DNA from 2 places in the Methylibium sp. T29 genome. Region 2 is predicted to be linked to the other one. Evidence: predicted binding sites of a transcription regulator. Region 2 holds the regulator's gene; the other holds the start of a gene.
What was found. Region 2 encodes HrcA, which represses chaperone genes, less so after heat shock. Its sites were predicted from a motif close to TTAGCACTCNNNNNNNNNGAGTGCTAA; they were not measured.

Region 1 (14,895 bases), on a different contig from region 2:
TCAGCGCGAAGAAGGCGCCGACGCCGCCGATCAGGCGCATCGCCGAGCCGAGCGAACCCACCGTTTCGGCCTGCAGCGGCGCGAACGCCGCAAAGGCCCCCAGCACCGCCAGCAAGCCCACCGGCAGGACGATGAAAGCGGTCACCAGGGCCCGCGTCGCGGCCGTCTTCAGCAGGTAGGCCCAGGCGACCATCGCGGCCAGCGCGAAGGTGCCGTAGCCGACGAAGTTGGCCGGCACATGCACCTTCATCCACCAGCTCTGCAGCGCCGGCACCAGCGGCTGGATCTCCTGCGCCTCGCGCGCCACCGTGTACCAGAGCAGGAAGCCGACCGACGCACTGACGATCAGCATCACGAAGGCACCGAGCGAGCGCACGCTGCCCTCGCCACTGCCGGCATTGGCGGCCCGGCCGCTGGCCGTGCTGGCGGCGCGCTGCAGGTAGTTGGCCTCGAAGTACAGGTGGAACAGCGCCGTCATCCAGGCGAACAGCACGAACACCTCGTAGAGGTTGCTGACCGGGATGTGGCCGATGTCGGCGCCGATCTGGTGGCTCTCGTACCAGCGCACCATGGTGCCGGTGAGCGCCATGAACACCGCGCCCCAGGCCAGCAGCGAGCCGATCTTCTCGGCCGTGGCCTGGCTGTCGCGCTGCTTGAAGAAACCGATCCAGTAGAACAGCGTGCTCATGAAGAACAGCGTGCACATCCACAGGATCGCCGTCTGGCTCGCGAACAGGTACTTCAGCAGGAACAGCTGCTGCCCGGCCTCGAGGTCGGCACCGAAGCCGTCGGTGGTGCGGCTGTAGAGGCCGATCGCGAGGAAGCTGGCCAGCGCGACGGCGATCGCCAGGCCCCGCAGCGGGCCCCAGAACCAGCCCAGGCCGATGACCAGCGGTGTCGCGCCGGCGAGGATGCCGAGTTCGTAGCCGTCCATGTGGCTGCCATAGCGCTGGAAGGCATAGCCGGCACCGGCCACGACCAGCAGCGCGAAGATCCAGTCGAAGGCGCTGCGCCGGGCGAAGTAGCCGCCGCGACCGATCGTCAGCATGGCGGGGGGCGTGGTGGTGTTCATGCGCTTTCCTTCGCTAGGAGGCTGTCGCGTATCTGCTCGAACTCACGGTCGGTGTCGAGCGTCTGCCGGGTCGACGACAGCGCGGCGGTCAGGCGCGTGCCGCCGCCGTCCGGTGCGTCCTCGAGCCACACCCACAGGCGGCGTTCGCGCACATAGAGCATCGCGAACACGCCGATGATCAGGAACAGGCAGCCGAGGTAGACCAGCGTCTTGCCCGGCGTGCGCGTGACCTGGAACACGCTGGCCTGCACCTGGGTGTAGTCGTCCAGGGCCAGCAACACCGGCGCCGGGTAGAAGAAGGCATCCGAGAGCGACAGCACGGCCTGTGTCATGAAGGCCTGGGTGGCCTCGTCGGGCACGAGGGGCTTGAGGCCGGCGCGCTCGCGCGTCAGGTTCAGCAACTCGAACAGCGTGCCGTTGAGGATGCGCAGCAGCACGTCCGAGGTGCGCTCGCGGTCGGCTTCCGGCACGCTGGCCTCCAGGAAGCCCGACAGCGCCTGCAGCCCGCCGACGGCCGGTTCGCCCGCGCGCACCGGCTCGATGCCGGCGTAGAGGTCCAGCGCGCGCCGCGCCGATACTGTCAGTTGCTCCGCCAGTTCGGGCTTGTCGGCCGGCGTGGCGCGGGCCACGTAGCGCTGCACCGCGGCCTCGCGCAACGCCCGCTCGTTGAGGCCGCCGCGCAGCCGCATCCAGCCGGCCAGGCCGTCGGCATCGTCGGCCGGAATGCGCAGGTAGCGGAATGGCTCGTTAGGCGTCTCACGCACCCCAGCGAGGAAGACGCGCTGGCCATCGAGCGTGAGCGGCAGCGTGTAGTTGTTGTACTCGCGGGCCTGGCCGGCCGCGTCGCGCAGCTTGTAGCTGATCGACGGCCCGACGTTCTGCAGCGTCTTCTCGGTGCGCGTCTTCGCGCCGGAACCGAGGTGGCTCTCGAGCCGGTTGACGAGATCGACCTTGCGTACGTCGGTGCCGCCGCTCGCATCGACCGCCGCGAGGTTCTCGACGTTGATGACGCGCAGGCCGGTGAACTCGAGACCGAGCGTCTGGCCGTCGCGCTCGCTCTGGATCTTGGTCTCGGTGCCGACCTCGCCGTCCATCTGGAACGGCGTCCCGCCGCCCAGCGGCCAGCCCCGGAGCTTGAGCTTGGAGCCGCCGTCCTCGAAGCTCGACAGGTAGATCATCACGCCGCGGTGCTGCACCGGCTCGTTGACCTTCACGGTCGCGGTGCGGGTGGCGCCGGTGTCGCGGTCGTGCAGCACGATGTCGCTGGCGAATCGCTTGGGCATGCCGGTCGGGTAGAAGTCGACCAGGAACTTCTTCAGCTCGATGTCGAACGGCAGCGGCTGCAGCACCACGCCGTCCTTCAGCTGGATCACCGCGGTGCCGCCACGCTTGCCTTCGCCGACCAGGATGTTGCCGCGGTAGGTCGGGTTGCCCTCGGAGAGCACATGTTCGGCCGGCACGTTGCGCAGCAGGCCGGCCCCGGGCCAGGCGGACTTGTCGAACAGCGCCATCTGCGCACGCACCACCAGGTCACCGTCGAACAGGCCGCCGATGCAGATCAGCACGATCGCCGAGTGCGCGGCCAGATAGCCGAGTTTGTTGGCAGCGCCCTTTCGGGCCGCCACCATCACGCCGCCCTCGCGTTCCTGCAGCTTGGCCTTCCAGCCGCCAGCGACCAGCAACGCCGACACGCGGTCCAGCACCTCGGCGCGTGGCGCGGCGAGTGTGCCCTCGGCGCGGTGATGGAAGGACTTGAGGCTGCTCGCGCGGATCTGCTCCTTGTAGGCCTTGAGATCGACCAGGATCTTCGGCGCGTTGCGCGCGATGCACAGGCTGGTCGACGCGACCAGGAAGGCCAGGATCAGCAGGAACCACCAGGCGCTGTAGACCGCATAGAGGTCGAGTGCGTCGAACACCTGCGCCCAGAACGGCCCGAACTGGTTCACGTAGTTGTTCATCGACTCGTGCTGCCGCAGCACGGTACCGATGACCGAGGCGATGCAGATCACGGTCAGCAGCGTGATCGAAAACCGCATCGACGACAGCACCTCGACCGCTGCGCGCAACGTGCGCGAGCGAGTCGGCAGTTCGAGGCCGGTGGTACTGACGGTCATGGGAAAGGGACGATTCGACGAAGGGCGAACAGGCAGAGGCGGCAACAGCCCGAAAGTTCAACCGGCGCGCCGCACAAATACGAAGGCCGGCGTCGAGCCGGCCTTCGGGAAAGCGCGCCGGCGCGTCCGGGTCAGCGCAGCCCGGCGATGTAGTCGGCGACGGCCTTGAGCTCCTTGTCGCTGAGCTTGGCCGCGATGACGCTCATCTGGGCGTTGTTGTTGCGTGCGCCGCCGCGGAAGGCCACCAGTTGCGCCTCGGTGTAGTCGGCGTGCTGGCCGCCGACGCGCGGGTACTGGGCCGGGATGCCCGCACCGGTCGGGCTGTGGCAGCCGGCACAGGCCGGCACCTGCTTGTCGGCGATGCCGCCGCGGTAGATCTGCTGGCCCAGCGTGACGGTGTCCTTGCTCTTGGCAAAGCCAGGCTTGGCCTGCTTGCTCGCGTAGAAGGCCGCCACGTTGCGCATGTCGTCCTCGCTCAGGGTCGAGGCGAAGCCCTTCATGATCGCGTTGTTGCGCTTGCCCGACTTGAACTCGGCCAGCTGCTTGGCGAGGTACTCGGGATGCTGGCCCGCCAGGATGGGGTTGGCGGGGCTGCCGCGCGAGCCGTCGGCGGTGTGGCAGGCGGCGCACACCGCAGTGGAGATCGCCTCGCCCTTTTTGAGGTCGGGCTTGGCAGGCGCCTTGGCCTCCTCCGCCAGAACCGGGGTCACGAGGGCGGCGGCCAACAGGAACGACAGGAGAGACTTCATGGGCGAGCAATGGAGGAGTGGGTGGCGAACGGGTCAGCCCCGTCGGCTAACCAGCGATTTTACAATGCCGCATGAACTCGCCCACTCCGGCGGTCCCGGACCCCGCCAAAGTGGCGCTGGCCTGGACCCACACCGCCCGCTTTCTCACCACCGCCGCGCGGATGGAACACCTGCCGGTCAACGAGCTGCCGGAGATTGCCTTCGTGGGCCGCTCGAACGCCGGCAAGTCCACCGCGATCAACCTGCTGACGCAGCAGAAGCGCCTGGCCTTCGCCTCGAAGACACCCGGCCGCACCCAGCACATCAACCTGTTCTCGCTCGGCCCGAAGGACGCGCCCGACGCGCTGTTCGCCGACCTGCCCGGCTACGGCTACGCGGCCGTCGCGCGCGGAGCAAAGCTGCGCTGGCAGCAGGTGATGGCGGAGTATCTGGAAACGCGGCGCAGCCTGTCGGGCGTGGTGCTGATGGTCGATTCCCGGCTGGGCTTCACCGAACTCGATCAACAGCTGCTGGCCTTCGTGGCGCCGCGCGTCGGCACCGGAGAGATCAAGCTGCTGGTGCTGCTGACCAAGGCCGACAAGCTCAACCGCCGCGAGGCCGATGCCGCGCTCGCTGCCGCGCAGGGGGTGCTTGGACAGTTGGCGACCGACGACGCCGACCTGAGCCTCGCGCTGTTCTCGGCACTGAGCCGGCGCGGTGTCGGTGATGCCGCCCAGGTGCTGCACACCTGGGCGCACGGCGAGCCGGCGCCGGGATCGACGCCGGCTGGCTGAACCGGCCGCCGCCGCTCAGGGGCGGCCGAGCAGCAGGTAGACCGCGGTGTCGCCGCGCGGCGCGTAGGCCACGCCGACATAGAGCGGGCCCAGCCCGGTATCCGCACCGAGGAAAACGCTCGTGCCGGTGCGCAGGTCGCCGAGGCTCATCTGGCGGCGTTCGGCCCAGGCATTGCCAGCCTCCAACGACAAGCCGGCGAAGAAGCCACGGGTCAGTGCAGGCGGGGTCAGCCGGTAGTAGTAGCTGGCGCGACCGAACAGCAGGTAGTTGCCCTCGACCTGGCCCGGTTCGTAGCCCGAAAGATTCTGGAAGCCGCCGAGCGCATACAGGCCGCGCCCCAGCGGCGCCGAGCGGCCGGCGAACAGCGTGCTGCCGTAGAAGTTCAGCGTGTGCTTGGCGGCCCAGGTGGTGGCGACATTCACGTTGGCCTCGACGCGGCTGAAGTCGCGCTCGGCTTCGCCGGCATCGCTGCCGCTGCGTACACGCCCTCCGGCCAGCTCGCCGACCAGCCGGTAGCCCTCCTGCGCGAAGAAGGCGTAGTCGAGCTGGTCGACGATGGCCCGCAGACGCAGGCCGATCTCGCGCCGCTCGGTGCCGCCGCCGGGCGCGGCGAAGTCGCGACTGACGATCAGCGTCTTGTCATCCCAGCGCTGCAGATAGGGTCCGAGTCGCAGCTCGCCGAACTCGCCCCAGGGCTGGCCGAGGTCGACGCCGAGGCGCAGGCTGCTGCGGCGGAAGCGACCGCTCTCGGGCCCTTCGGCACCAGCGTAGGTGACGACCTCGCGGCGGTCGGCGCTGGCTGTCGGGGCGAGGAACCAATCGTGGCCCAGCGAGGTGTTCCAGCCCAGCGGGCGGTACCACTCGGTGGACCAGCCCGGCCGCGAGCCGATCTCGACCACGTTGCGCCACTCGCTGCCGACCTCGTCGAGCCAGCGCCAGACGTGGGCGATCTTGACGTTGAAGCTGCTGCGCCCGCTGAAGTCGGTGGACAGGCCGAGCCCGAAGCGGAAGTAGTTCGGCCCCCAGGACTTCTCCTCGAGGTTGAACACCACGCCGTCGTCGCCGCTGCCGGTGCGCAGCAACTGATAGTCGACGCGGGTGTAGTCGCCGCTGGCCGCGAGGCGGCGCGCGTCCCGCTCGGCGGCATCGGCGGCGAAGGGCTTGCCGGGACGGGTCTCCAGCTGCTCGGCGAAGCGTTCCGGCCGCGTGACCTCGCTGCCGTCGAACTTCACGAACTCCAATACGGGCTGAGGAAGACCGGGCCGCGCCCGCGCCTGCGCCCAGCTCTGGTAGCTGGCCTGATCGACGCCATAGGCCTCGAGCTGCAGCACCATCTGGGCCGTCTGCAGCTCGCCCAGCTCGATGAGCTCCATGGCCTTCGCGAAGTCGGCCGAGCTCAGCAGGCCGAGCTGCGGCGCGATCAGCAGATCGCGCGGGCCCAGCGTCGCCAGGCTGCGCTGCACGTTCTGCTCGGTCAGGATGTTGATCATCTGCGTGGTCACGCCGATCAGCGAGCCCAGCGTGTCGCGCGCACCCAGCGGCGTGCCGATGTTGACGGCGATCACGACATCGGCGCCCATCGCACGCGCCACATCGACCGGCAGGTTGTTCACCAGCCCGCCGTCACCGAGGATGCGCCCCTCGATCTCGGTCGGTGCGAACACGCCGGGCACGCTCATGCTCGATCGCATCGCAAGCGCCAGATCGCCCTCCTTCAGCACCAGCGGCTGACCGTTCTCCATGTCGGTGGCGACGGCACGAAAGGGCGTGGGCAGGCGGTCGAAATCGCGCACCGCACGCACCGGCAGCGTGTACCGGCGCAGCAGCGACTCCAGCCCGCGGCTCGACAGCGTGCCGATCGGCACGCGCAGCTCGCCGTCGCGCAGGCCGATCTCGAGCGCCGAGGCGATCTCGAAGTCCGTCTCCTTGCGCCGCTGCGACAGCTCGCGGCGCGCGACGCGGGTCGCGAACAGCTGGTCCCAGTCGACCTTGAGCAGCTCGCGCTCCAGCGACTCGGCGCTCATGCCGCTCGCATACAAGCCGCCGATGATCGCGCCCATCGAGGTGCCTGCGATCACATCGATCGGGATGCGCTCGCGCTCCAGCACCTTCAGCACGCCGACGTGCGCGAGACCGCGCGCTCCCCCACCCGACAGCACGAGGCCGATGCGCGGCCGCCCCGCGGGTTGCAAGGATCGAGGCTCGGTCACGGGTGCCGCGGCACGGGCCGCGGCCGGGGCGGAGGCGGCAGACGCGGCGGCCGGCAGTGGCGACGGTGACATGCCGCCCGCCTCGGCCATTGCCGCCGCTGCGACGATCGCAACGATCAAGCCTCCCCGGAGCGACGACAGGACGCGGATGCGGTACATGCCGGGATTGTGCGGGGCTCTCGCACGATCCCCGCGACGGTGGCGCGATGACGCCGCGCCTCAGCCCAACGTGGTGTCGCGGCCGCGCGGCGGCGCCATCAGGGCGTCGACGGCGCGCTCGATGAGGTTGCGCTGCTCCAGTGGCCCGGCCAGGCCGCCGTCGGCCAGGCGCTCGAGCGCACGCCGCGTGAGGCCGTGCGTGAGTCCGAGTTCGGCGTCGCTGAACAGCCAGTGCTCGCGCGACTCGTCGACCCACAACACGCGCGCCACGGTCCAGTCGCCGCGGGCGACCAACCGGCACCAGGTACCGACCGCCAGGTGCTGCAGCCAGCCGCGCGCGCCCGCCACCGGCGCCTCGGGCATCAGCGCCGCCGGCACGGTGTCGAGCGTCGCGATGTCGAACATCGAGTCGCCGGCCGGCGTGCGCGGCGCTGGCTCGTCCGGCAGTTCTTCCTCGCGCATCCGGCGCACGATTTCCTCTGGCGTGAGGGACACCGCCGCACTCCCGATCGGCCGCAACAGGTCGGTGTGGCATGCCATCAGGGTGGCCAGCACGGCATCGCGTTGCGAGGGAGGTGTGGCGATGCGCGCCATGCCCTGCTGCAGTCGCTGCACCAGGCCCGGCACCGCGGCCACCAGGCGGCGACGGTCGTCCTCGCTGCGCAGCGGCGCAAGGCTGGCGAGCAGATCCGGCACCACGGCCAGCAGACCGCGCGTCGTGTCGGCCTGCTCGCCGTCGTTGATCAGGCATGCGCCAGCACCTCGGGCCACGGCCCGGTGAGGAAGTGCTGCAGCGTCTCGTCCAGCACCACCGCCGCGGCCGGGCGGGCCGGCGTACTGCCCTCGATGCGCCACGGCGAGGTCGCGTCCTGCAGTTCGAGTCGCACCTGCCGGCGCAGCGCCTCGACCATCGTGACGCGCCGCGCGGCCGCCTGCAGCTTGGCGATCGGCGCAGCGGCCTCACGCCGCTCGGCGTCGAGCTCGCCGACCAGCAGCGAATCGAGCGCGGTCAGCGCCTGCGCGTGCACCGCGATCGCCGGCGTGGCCGCCTGCAGGCGCGTGAACAGCACCTCGACGTCGAGCAGCAACGCGCACAGCCGGGGATCATCGTCGTCCTGGAAGCCGGCCGTGTGCGACGCGAGCCGAATCATCATCTGCCAGATCGGGTGCGAGTGATCCTCCAGCACCCGGGGCTCGCGCAGCGCCACGCGCAGCAACGGTGCCTGCAAGCTGGCCAGCGTGGAACGCACCGGCAGCGGCAGCAGCGCGTCGTCGAGCACGGCGCCGCTCAGGTGGGCCACCAGCAGCATGATCTCGCGGTCGTCGTCGTGGCGGCCGGCCGCCTCGAGGAAGGGCAGCCGGGCCATCAGGCGGTCGGCGCCCTGGATCCCCAGCGGTCGCCGCGCCAGCACATGCACCAGATTGCGGTCGAGCTGCTGCAGCGAATCGGCCTCGTCCATCGGACCGGCGCGCGTGGCACCGTCGATGTTCGCGTAGCGCGTGCTGAGGCGGCTGCGCAGGCTGTCGAGTGCGCCGGGACGCGTCAGGTCGTAGCCGGAATTCGGCGGCGCGACCCGCCGTGCCGCCGGCGTGGAGCTGGCCTTCCAGCCGCCTGGCCGACCCCCAGTCGGCCAGGCGCCGGCCGGCGTCGATCGCGACCTGCTTCAGCGCCTGTGCGAGCGGCTCGCCGCTGGCGCGCATCAGTGCCTTGCGGGCCGGTGCGCCGAGGCCCAGCACCTCGCTGGCGTCCCACACCGCGCGCACCAGCAGCTCGGGCCGCAGCAGGTTGGAGGTCGCGCGCACCGTGTCCTGGCCGCGCAGCGTCGCTGTGCGCGACTGCAGCTCGTGCAGCTCGTGCTCGGCGGCGTGGTCGACCAGCTGCACCGCGCGCAGCAGCTCGATGTTCTCTTCGGCCTCGGCTTCGTCGACCAGCGTCAGCGCTTCGGCCGACCAAGCCGGACGCGGCGACAGCGTCGCGCCCGCGTCGGGCGCGCCGGCCTCGATCTCGCTGCGCCAGCGCGAACCCAGCAACTCACCGACGCGACGCGCCCACAGCGGATGGTTGTGACGCAGGGCCAGCTCGGCGTCGTCGCGCGGGCGCGCCGGCAGTTCGCGCAGCGCGCTGCGGGTGGTCGGTGCGTGCAGCGCCTGCAGGGCCTCGTTCGCGACCCGGCTCATCCAGCGCGGCACCTCCGCGAGACAGCTGTCGAGGTAGCGCTGCAGCAGCGGCGAGACATCCATGCGCCCGATTATCCCGGGAGCGTTCGCCGAACGCGCATGAAAAAGGGCCGCATTTCTGCGGCCCTTGCTGACGCGGTTCTGGGCAGAGCCCAGGCGGCCGGCCTCCCGTGGGAGGCCGGCGGGACATCACATGTCCATGCCCATGCCACCCATGCCGCCCATGCCACCCGGCATGCCGCCGGCCGGCGCGTCGTCCTTGGGCGACTCGGCGACCATGGCTTCCGTCGTCAGCATCAGCGCGGCCACCGAGGCGGCGTTCTGCAGCGCGGTGCGGGTCACCTTGGTCGGGTCCAGGATGCCCATCTCGATCATGTCGCCGTAGGTGCCGTTGGCGGCGTTGTAGCCGTAGTTGCCCTTGCCGGCGAGCACGGCGTTCACCACCACGCTGGCTTCGTCACCGGCGTTGGTGACGATGATGCGCAGCGGCTCCTCGATCGCACGCAGGATCAGCTTGATGCCGGCGTCCTGGTCGGCGTTGTCGCCCTTGATCGCACCGGCGGCCTGCTTGGCGCGCAGCAGCGCCACGCCACCGCCGGCCACGATGCCTTCTTCCACCGCGGCACGCGTGGCGTGCAGGGCGTCTTCGACACGGGCCTTCTTTTCCTTCATCTCGACTTCGGTGGCGGCACCGACCTTGATGACGGCCACGCCGCCGGCGAGCTTGGCCACGCGCTCCTGGAGCTTCTCGCGGTCGTAGTCGCTGGTGGCTTCCTCGATCTGCACGCGCACCTGCTTGACGCGGGCTTCGATGTCGCCCGCCGCGCCGGCGCCGTCGATGATCGTGGTGTTTTCCTTGCCCACCTCGACGCGCTTGGCCTGGCCCAGATCGGCCAGCGTGACCTTCTCGAGCGTCAGGCCGACTTCCTCGGCGATGACCTTGCCGCCGGTCAGGATCGCGATGTCCTCGAGCATCGCCTTGCGACGGTCACCGAAGCCCGGCGCCTTGACGGCCACGACCTTCAGAATGCCGCGGATGGTGTTGACCACCAGCGTCGCGAGCGCTTCGCCTTCGACTTCCTCGGCGATGATCAGCAGCGGACGGCCCGACTTGGCCACCTGCTCCAGCGTCGGCAGCAGGTCACGGATGTTGCTGATCTTCTTGTCGTAGAGCAGCACGAACGGGTTGTCGAGCACCGCGCTCTGCTTTTCCGGGTTGTTGATGAAGTAGGGCGACAGGTAGCCGCGGTCGAACTGCATGCCTTCGACCACGTCGAGCTCGTTGTTCAGGCTCTTGCCGTCTTCGACGGTGATGACGCCTTCCTTGCCGACCTTGTCCATCGCCGACGCGATGATCTGGCCGACGTCGTCGTCCGAATTCGCCGAGATGGTGCCGACCTGGGCGATTTCCTTGCTGGTGGTGGTCGGCTTCGACTGCTTCTTCAGCTGCTCGACCAGGCTCACGACGGCCTTGTCGATGCCGCGCTTCAGGTCCATCGGGTTCATGCCCGCGGCCACGTACTTCATGCCTTCGCGCACGATCGCCTGGGCCAGCACGGTGGCGGTGGTGGTGCCGTCACCGGCGTTGTCCGAGGTCTTGGAAGCGACTTCCTTGACCATCTGGGCGCCCATGTTCTGGAGCTTGTCCTTCAGCTCGATTTCCTTGGCCACGGACACACCGTCCTTGGTCACGGTCGGGGCGCCGAACGAACGCTCGAGCACCACGTTGCGGCCCTTCGGGCCCAGGGTCACCTTGACCGCGTTGGCCAGGATATTCACGCCTTCGACCATGCGCGCGCGGGCTTCACCGCCGAAAACGACGTCTTTAGCTGCCATTTGTATTCTCCGAAATCTGATTTGCCGGCTCGCGCCGGGGAATTCTTCTGTCTACGGCCGGCCCTTGGGGCCTTGACTTCGCTGCGCGAAGTCAGCCTGCGACGAAAGCAAATCGCACGCGATTTACTTTTCAACCACGGCGAAGAGGTCTTCCTCGCGCATCACCAGCAGTTCGTCACCGTCGACCTTGACGGTCTGGCCGCTGTACTTGCCGAACAGCACGCGATCGCCGACCTTGCAGTTCAGGGCGATGAAGTCGCCCTTGTCGTTGCGCTTGCCCGGACCCACGGCCAGCACTTCACCCTGGTCGGGCTTCTCGGCGGCGTTGTCGGGGATCACGATGCCCGAAGCGGTCTTGGTTTCCTGTTCGAGGCGCTTGACGATCACGCGATCGTGCAAAGGACGAAGTTTCATCGCATCTCCTTGATGGGTATCGAATATCTACGGACTTGTTTCGCGCAGTTAGCGCAAGCTCACAATTGCGCAGCCAGAGACGATGATGCCGTCTCCGGCTTGTTAGCACTCAGTCTGCGCGAGTGCTAGCGACAGATTATAGGGGTCGCTCACGGCGTTTCAATAGCGCCGCGCCCGGAGCGTGACGAAGGCCCGACTTGCGGCGGGCCGCCGCGGTCAGACCCCCGCCGTCTCGATCTCGCTGAAGGCGTGGTTCAGCCAGAGCTTGAGACGCTGGCGCTCCATCAGACCCAGGCTCGGGCCTTCGCTGCCCGGCGAGTTGCGCGCGGCCCAGAAGCTGCTGTTGCTGGCGTCGATCTTCTGCACCACCGAGTCGTGCAGGCGCTTGAGCGTGATCACACGAGCGCCCAGTGCCAGCGCGCGATCCTGTTCGCCCGACTTCTCGAGCTGGCTGAAGTCGTCGCCGCGGAGCTGGTTGCGCACCAGCACGTAGCGCAGGCGCCGGCCGAAGCGGTCGAGCAGGCGCTTGAGCAGATCGACCGAGTCCTTGCCGGAGTCCATCACGTGCCAGTAGTGGATGGCGACACCGGACATGTCGGCTAGGTCCAGCACGCCCGACTCATCCATCCACTTCACCAGAGGATCATGGGTCTGCGCTGCCAGGTCGACCAGCACACGGCGACCCGGGGCCTCGATGGCCGCCTCGACGATCGCATCCAGCGCCTCGTAGCGATCGGCCAGCACCGGCGAGGCGTAGCCCGCATAGAAGCGCATCAGCGAGCCGTGCGAACGGTCGGTATCGAAGCCAGTGAACGGGACCTCGTGGTCGATCAGGTACTGCGCCAGCAGACGCGACACGAGCGATTTGCCGACGCCGCCCTTCTCGCCGCCGATCATGTGGATCCTCGACGTGGTCGCGGTCTCGAGCGTGGGAATCTGCGTCATGCTGCTCAGCTCTCCATGGCGAAAGGCGGAACGTCGGCCGGCGGGATGCCATGTCGAATTCGTCGCCCGTACGGGACATTGTGCAACGCAGCGAGGGGCGCCACACGGCGGGCCGCGCGATATCGGACTGCGTTCTGCTCCTTGACACGGCCGCTCGGCAGGGCCGGGACGGCTTCTATCATTCGGCATGTCCTCACCCGCTGCGCCGGCCGCCGCTCCGCCCTGGCTACAACGCTGCTTCGGTCCGTGGGTCAGGCTCGTGTCGCGCGAGACGCTGCGCGCCGACCTGCTGGCCGGCCTGCTGGGCGCCGTGCTGGTGCTGCCGCAGGGCATCGCCTTCGCCACGCTCGCCGGGCTGCCGCCGCAGTACGGCCTGGCCACCGCCATCCTGCCGTGCATCGTCGCGGCGCTGTTCGGCTCCAGCCTTCACGTGATGTCGGGGCCGACGAATGCGAACTCGCTGGCGCTGGCGGCCATGCTCACGCCGCTGGCCTGGGTGCGCAGCCCCGACTACATCGAGCTCGCGCTGACCGTCACGCTGCTGGTCGGCGTGATGCAGACCCTGATCGGCACGCTGCGCCTGGGCAGCATCGCCAACTTCATCTCGCCGGCGGCCTTGCTAGGCTTCACCGCCGGCGCCTCGGTGCTGATCGCGCTGCATGCCCTGCCCGACCTGCTGGGCATGAGTTCCGGCACCGGGTTGAGGCCGATGCTCGAGGCCCTCTGGCAGCGGCCGCTGGAGGCGGTGCACCTCGGCTCGCTGGTCGTCGGCGTGGTGGCCCTCGCGGTCACGCTCGCCGTGCGGCACTGGCAGCGGCGCTGGCCAGCGCTGCTGCTGGGACTGGCGGCCGGCACGCTGGTCGCCGTGCTGCTGAACGCCAGGCACGAGGACGGCACGTTCTGGCATGTCGAGCAGATCGGCGAAGTGCCGCTGCCCTGGCCGCGCTGGCACTGGCCGGATATCGACGTGGCGCGGCTGCGCGACCTGGTCAGCATCGCCTTCGCCCTGACGCTGGTGGCGCTCGCCCAGTCGATCTCGATCGCCAAGGCCGTGGCCGCCCGCTCGGGCCAGCGCATCGACGCCAACCGCGAGTTCCTCGGCCAGGGCCTGTCCAACGTGGTGGGAGGCCTGACCTCCGCCTATGTCTCCTGCGGATCGCTGAACCGTTCGATCCCCAACCTCGAGGCCGGCGCGCGCACGCCACTGGCTTCGGTGTTCTCGGCCGGGCTGCTGCTGTTGCTGGTGCTGGTGAGTGCCCCGCTGCTGGCGCTGATCCCGAATGCGGCGATCGCCGCGGTGCTGCTGCCGGTCGCCTGGAACCTGCTCGACCTGCCCGGCTGGCGGCGCCTGATGCGGCTGGAGCGCAGCGACTTCGCGATCGCCGCGGCCACCGCGATGGCCACCGTGAGCCTCAGGCTCGAGATCGCGATCCTGCTCGGCAGCATCCTGTCGCTGAGCAGCTACCTGCAGCGCACGGCGCGGCCGGCGATGCGCACGATGGGGTTCGATTCCGTGGCGCCGGACCGCCCCTTCGTCGTGCTCGACGGCCAGGCCGAGGCGCTGCCGGAGTGCCCGCAGCTCAAGCTGCTGCGCATGGAGGGGGCGGTCTACTTCGGCGCCGCCCAGCATGTGTCCGACACGCTGCACCACCTGCGCTCGGCGCCTACCGCGCCGCGCCACCTGCTGGTCATGAGCAAGAGCATGAACTTCATCGACCCGGCCGGCGCCCAGGTCTGGGACGAAGAGCTGCGCGCCCGCCGGGCCGACGGCGGCGACCTCTATTTCCACCGCCCGCGCCCGCCGGTGCTGGACCTATGGGAACGCTCGGGCTTCCTCGACGCGCTCGGTCGAGACCATGTGTTCTCCGACAAGCACAGCGCAATCGCACGGATCGTGCCGCGCCTCGACCCGGCGATCTGCGTCGGCTGCAAGGTCAGGATCTTCGGCGAGTGCGCCCACCAGCCCGGCGCGCCGCCGGCGCCGGAGATCTGAACCGCCGCAGCCCGATCAGCTGCGCGGTTGCGGTGCCGGCGGCGGCTGCACCGACTGCGCGCGCGCGACGCGCGTGGTGCCGCCGGTCGAGATCAGCACCACCTGGTCGCCGGGCTGAAAGCTTTCCTTGCCCTGCGCCTGGACGATGGCACGCCGCTCGCCGTTGCGCAGCTGCACCATGATCTCCAGCGCCTGCTCGCGCGTCGCGAGCCGCTCGGTGGCGTTGCCGACCACCGCGCCGGCCACCGCACCCAGAACGCCCACCACCACGGCTTCACGGCGGCCGCGACCGAACTGCCGGCCACGCCACCCGCCACGCCGCCGGCCACACCGCCGATGCCCGACTGGCTGCCGTCGACCGTGACCTCGCGCACGTTGACGACGACAGCGTCCTGCACGGTCGACAGCCGCTGCGCGTCGCCGCGCTGGACCACGTCGGGACTGGTGGTGG
Region 2 (4,725 bases):
GTCGGCCGAGTCGTCGTCCTCGCTGATCGCGGCCAGCGCCGCCTGCACCGCGTCGATGATGGCCTGCGCGTGGCTCAGGCGGTGGTGCTCGGCGTTGAGCTCCGGCCATTCGTCGGCGCCGGGGGCCAGCTTGTCGAGCTCGGCGATCTGCCATTGCAGCCGCTCGCGCTCGCGTTCCAGGTCGGCCTGGCGGCTGCGCGCGTCGGCGAGCTGTTCGCTTGCGCTGCGCCACGCGCTCCAGGCGGCGGCCAGCGGCGCGGTGTCGAGGCCGGCATAGCCGTCGAGCAGGCCGCGCACCGCGTCGGGCCGCGTCAGGCTCTGCCAGGCGTGCTGCCCGTGGATGTCGACCAGGTGCTCGCCCGCCTCGCGCAGCTGGCCGATGGTGGCCGGGCTGCCGTTGATCCACGCACGGCTCTTGCCCTGGGCGTCGAGCGTGCGGCGCAGCAGCAGGGGGTCGTCGCCACCGTCCTCTTCATCGGCGAAGCCGGCATCGGCCAGCCAGGGCCGCAGCGAGGCCGGCGTGTCGAACTCGGCGCTGATCTCGGCGCGCGTCGCGCCCTCGCGCACCACGCCGGCGTCGCCGCGGTGGCCGAGCGCGAGCTGCAGCGCATCGACCAGGATGGACTTGCCGGCACCGGTCTCGCCGGTGAGCGCGGTGAACCCGGCCTGCAGGTCGAGCTCGAGCGCGGGCACGATGACGAAGTCGCGCAGGGCGATGCGCTTCAGCATGGGGTCTTCCTCAGCGTGCCGCCCACGGCTCAGGAGTGCGCGCCGTCGGGCAGCACACCTTCGTTCCAGTGCAGCTTGCGGCGCAGCGTGGCATAGAAGTTCCAGCCGCGCGGGTGCAGCACGCGCACGCGGTGCTCGCTGCGGCGCACGCAGATGCGGTCGCCGTGCAGCAGGCTGGCGAGGCTCTGGTGGTCGAAGTTCACGCTGGCATCGCGGCCGGCGACGATCTCGATGCGCACCTCGCTGTCGTCGGGCAGCACGATGGGGCGATTGGACAGCGCATGCGGCGCGATCGGCACCATCAGCCAGCCCGAGATGCCCGGGTGCAGGATCGGCCCGCCGGCCGACAGCGCGTAGGCGGTCGAGCCGGTGGGCGACGAGATGATCAGCCCGTCGGCGCGGAAATTGGCCACGAACTGGTCCTGCACATCGACCCGCAGCTCCACCATGCCGGCGCTGGCGCCGCGGCTCACCACCACGTCGTTGACGGCGAAGGTCTCGTAGATCACGTCGAACTCGTCGCCCGAGGGCCGCTTGACGCAGCCTTCCAGCATGGTGCGGTGCTCTTCCTCGTAGTCGCCGGCGATCATGGGTGCGATGGTCTCGCGGAACTCTGCCATCGGGATGTCGGTCATGAAGCCGAGCCGGCCCTGGTTGATGCCGATCAGCGGCACGCCGTAGCGCGCCAGTTGCCGCGCGGTGCCGAGCATGGTGCCGTCGCCGCCGACCACGACCGCCAGGTCGCAGTGCTTGCCGATCTGGGCGGCGTCGAGCGCGCCGTAGTCGGGCAGGCCGACGGCCATGGCGGTGGTGGTGTCGAGCGAGACCTCGAGCCCCTGGTTCGTGAGGAACTCGGCCACGCTGGCAAGCACCTGGCGACTGCCCGGCGCCTGGTATTTGCCGACGAGGGCAGCGTGACGGAAACGGCTCGCCATGGTGAGAGAAATTACACCACAGCCATTCGACGCGGCGCGCACCTCGCCACATGCCCGCAAAACCGCGCCCTACAATGATTTCCACCATGCTCGACGAACGTGCCAAGACCCTGTTGAAGACGCTGGTCGAGCGCTATATCGCCGATGGTCAGCCGGTCGGGTCGCGCACGCTGTCGCGGGCGTCCGGGCTGGAGCTGAGCCCGGCCACCATCCGCAACGTGATGGCCGACCTGGAGGAGCTGGGCCTGATCGCCAGCCCGCACACCAGCGCCGGGCGCATCCCCACGGCGCGCGGCTACCGGCTGTTCGTCGACACCATGCTCACCGCGCGGCCGCTCGACATGGCGCGCAGCGAGCCGGGCCTGGCCGCTGCGCAAGAACAGCTGCAGCCTGACCAGCCGCAGCGCGTGATCACCCATGCGGCCCAGGTGCTGTCCAACCTGTCGCAGTTCGTCGGCGTGGTCACCGCGCCGCGCAAGGCCGGCGTGTTCCACCACATCGAGTTCATGCGCCTGGGCGAGCGGCGCGTGCTGGTGATCCTGGTCTCGCCCGACGGCGACGTGCAGAACCGCGTGATCTTCACCGCGCGCGACCACAGCCCGGCCGAGCTGGTGGAGGCCAGTAACTTCATCAACGCCCACTACAGCGGCCTCAGCATCGAGGCGGTGCGCGAGCGGCTCAAGACCGAGATCGACGCGCTGCGCGGCGAGATCGCCCTGCTGATGCAGGCCGCGGTGCAGTTCGGCAGCGAAGCCGCCGACGGCGAGAACGAGCAGGTGGTGGTCTCGGGCGAGCGCAACCTGCTGACGATGCAGGACTTCTCCAGCGACATGGGCTCGCTGCGCAAGCTGTTCGACCTGTTCGAGCAGAAGACCCAGCTGATGCGCCTGCTCGACGTGAGCAGCCGCGCCGAGGGCGTGCGCATCTACATCGGCGGCGAGAGCCAGATCGTGCCGTTCGAGGAGCTGTCGGTGGTGTCGGCGCCGTACGAGGTGGACGGCAAGATCGTCGGCACGCTGGGCGTCATCGGCCCCACGCGCATGGCGTACGACCGCATGATCCAGATCGTCGACATCACCTCGCGGCTGGTGACGCAGGCGCTGAGCCAGAAGTAGCGCTCAACCCGGCCCGATCATCCGCTCCGGCCGCACCCACGCATCGAACTGCTCGCCCGTCAGGTGCCCCGAGGCCACGGCCGCCTCGCGCAGCGTCAGCCCCTCGGCGTGCGCCTTCTTCGCGATCTGCGCGGCCTTGTCGTAGCCGATGTGCGGGTTCAACGCCGTCACCAGCATCAATGAGCGTTGCAGCAGTTCGGCGATGCGGCCACGGTCCGGCTCGATGCCCCGCGCGCAATGCGCATCGAAGCTGCGCGCGCCGTCGGCCAGCAGCCGGAGGCTCTGCAGCACGTTGTGGATGATCACCGGCTTGTAGACGTTGAGCTCGAAGTTGCCCGACGCGCCGGCGACGTTCACCGCCACGTCGTTGCCCAGCACCTGGCAGCACGCCATCGTCAAAGCCTCGCACTGCGTGGGGTTCACCTTGCCGGGCATGATGGAACTGCCCGGCTCGTTCTCCGGAATGCGCAGCTCGCCCAGCCCCGAGCGCGGGCCCGAGGCCAGCCAGCGCACGTCGTTGGCGATCTTCATCAGCGACGCCGCCAGCGTCTTCAGCGCGCCGTGCGCATGCACCAGCGCGTCGTGCGCCGCCAGCGCCTCGAACTTGTTGGGCGCCGACACGAAGTCGGTCCCCGCGGCCTGCGACAGCGCCTGCGCCACCCGCGTGCCGAACTCCGGGTGCGCATTGAGCCCGGTGCCCACCGCGGTGCCGCCCAGCGCCAGCTCGCGCAGGTGCGGCAGCGCGGCGCGCAGATGGCCGATGCCGTGCGCCAGCTGCGCCACCCAGCCCGACATCTCCTGCCCCAGGCTCAGCGGCGTGGCGTCCTGCAGGTGGGTGCGGCCGATCTTCACCAGCTCGGCGTAGGCGCGTGCCTTGCCGGCCAGCGTGTCGTGCAGCGTGGCCAGCGCCGGCAGCAGCGCGTCCTCGATCGCGCGGACCGCGGCCACGTTCATCGCGGTGGGGAACACGTCGTTCGACGACTGCCCGCGGTTCACCTCGTCGTTCGGATGCACGAGCCGCTGCTCGCCCACCGGCCCGCCCAGCAGCTGCGAGGCACGGTTGGCCAGCACCTCGTTCATGTTCATGTTGCTCTGCGTGCCCGAGCCGGTCTGCCACAGCGACAGCGGAAACTCGTCGGCATGCTGTCCGGCGATCACCTCGTCGGCCGCGGCGATGATGGCCTCGGCCTTGCGCGCGTCGAGCACGCCCAGGTCGCGGTTCACCTGGGCGGCGCAGCGCTTCACCAGCGCCAGCGCCAGCAGCAGCTCCGGCGGCATGCGCTCGGTGGAGATGTCGAAGTGGTGCAGCGAACGCTGCGTCTGCGCCCCCCACAGCCGGTCGCCGGGCACGGCGATGTCGCCGAAGCTGTCGCGTTCGATGCGCGCTGGGGTCGTCGTGGGTGTCGTCATGGCGTGCCTCCCGATCGCAGGGCCAGAGCCATGGTAGCGATGCCTACAATCCGCGCTGGTGCCGGGTCGATCGCCTTCCTGGAAGCAAGCGCTTCGCGGAACGCCATGGTCCCGAGCAAGGGGCCGTTAGCTCAGTTGGTTAGAGCAGAGGACTCATAATCCTTTGGTCGTTGGTTCAAGTCCAACACGGCCTACCAGCAAACACCAAGCGATCTGCGCGCGGTCCCCGGGCGGCGTCATCGTTGGCCGAGATCAGCCTTCGAGCTGTATTCTCTAAATACAGCGTAACTTGAGTAAATCAAGATTACAGCCTATAGTGCGTTTAACGACGCTACCAACGAGCGGCTGTATGGACGAGTTCCCGGTGCGCACGGCAGACCAGCTTCCCGGCCTGCTGCAGAGCTTTCGCAAGGCGGCCGGCCTGACGCAGGCAGACCTTGCCGCACGGCTCGGGGTCACGCAGCAGACGCTGTCTGCGCTCGAGCGCAATGCAGGCACCGTCAGCGCGGCCCGGCTGATGAAGCTGCTCAGCATCC

Region 1: the regulator HrcA is predicted to act here: its motif matches at 11,609-11,635, upstream of x551_RS10075 (co-chaperone GroES).

Annotation. Positions count from the first base shown of each region.
Region 1 is NZ_AZND01000064.1:1,015-15,909, forward strand. Features, by position in the region: gene ccsB (c-type cytochrome biogenesis protein CcsB) at 1-1,072, opposite strand, end outside; gene x551_RS10035 (cytochrome c biogenesis protein ResB) at 1,069-3,186, opposite strand; gene x551_RS10040 (c-type cytochrome) at 3,318-3,935, opposite strand; gene yihA (ribosome biogenesis GTP-binding protein YihA/YsxC) at 4,007-4,708, shown strand; gene x551_RS10050 (patatin-like phospholipase family protein) at 4,724-7,078, opposite strand; gene x551_RS10055 (DUF1631 family protein) at 7,139-7,849, opposite strand; gene x551_RS10060 (DUF1631 family protein) at 7,822-8,538, opposite strand; gene x551_RS26270 (hypothetical protein) at 8,658-9,146, shown strand; gene groL (chaperonin GroEL) at 9,446-11,092, opposite strand; gene x551_RS10075 (co-chaperone GroES) at 11,216-11,506, opposite strand; gene x551_RS10080 (mobilization protein) at 11,723-12,451, opposite strand; gene x551_RS10085 (SulP family inorganic anion transporter) at 12,639-14,444, shown strand; gene x551_RS27190 (hypothetical protein) at 14,460-14,711, opposite strand; gene x551_RS27195 (hypothetical protein) at 14,781-14,895, shown strand, end outside.
Region 2 is NZ_AZND01000082.1:242-4,966, forward strand. Features, by position in the region: partial or broken gene x551_RS11515 (AAA family ATPase) at 1-729, opposite strand, end outside; gene x551_RS11520 (NAD kinase) at 759-1,664, opposite strand; gene hrcA (heat-inducible transcriptional repressor HrcA) at 1,751-2,779, shown strand; gene fumC (class II fumarate hydratase) at 2,783-4,189, opposite strand; tRNA gene x551_RS11535 (tRNA-Ile) at 4,310-4,386, shown strand; gene x551_RS11540 (helix-turn-helix transcriptional regulator) at 4,539-4,725, shown strand, end outside.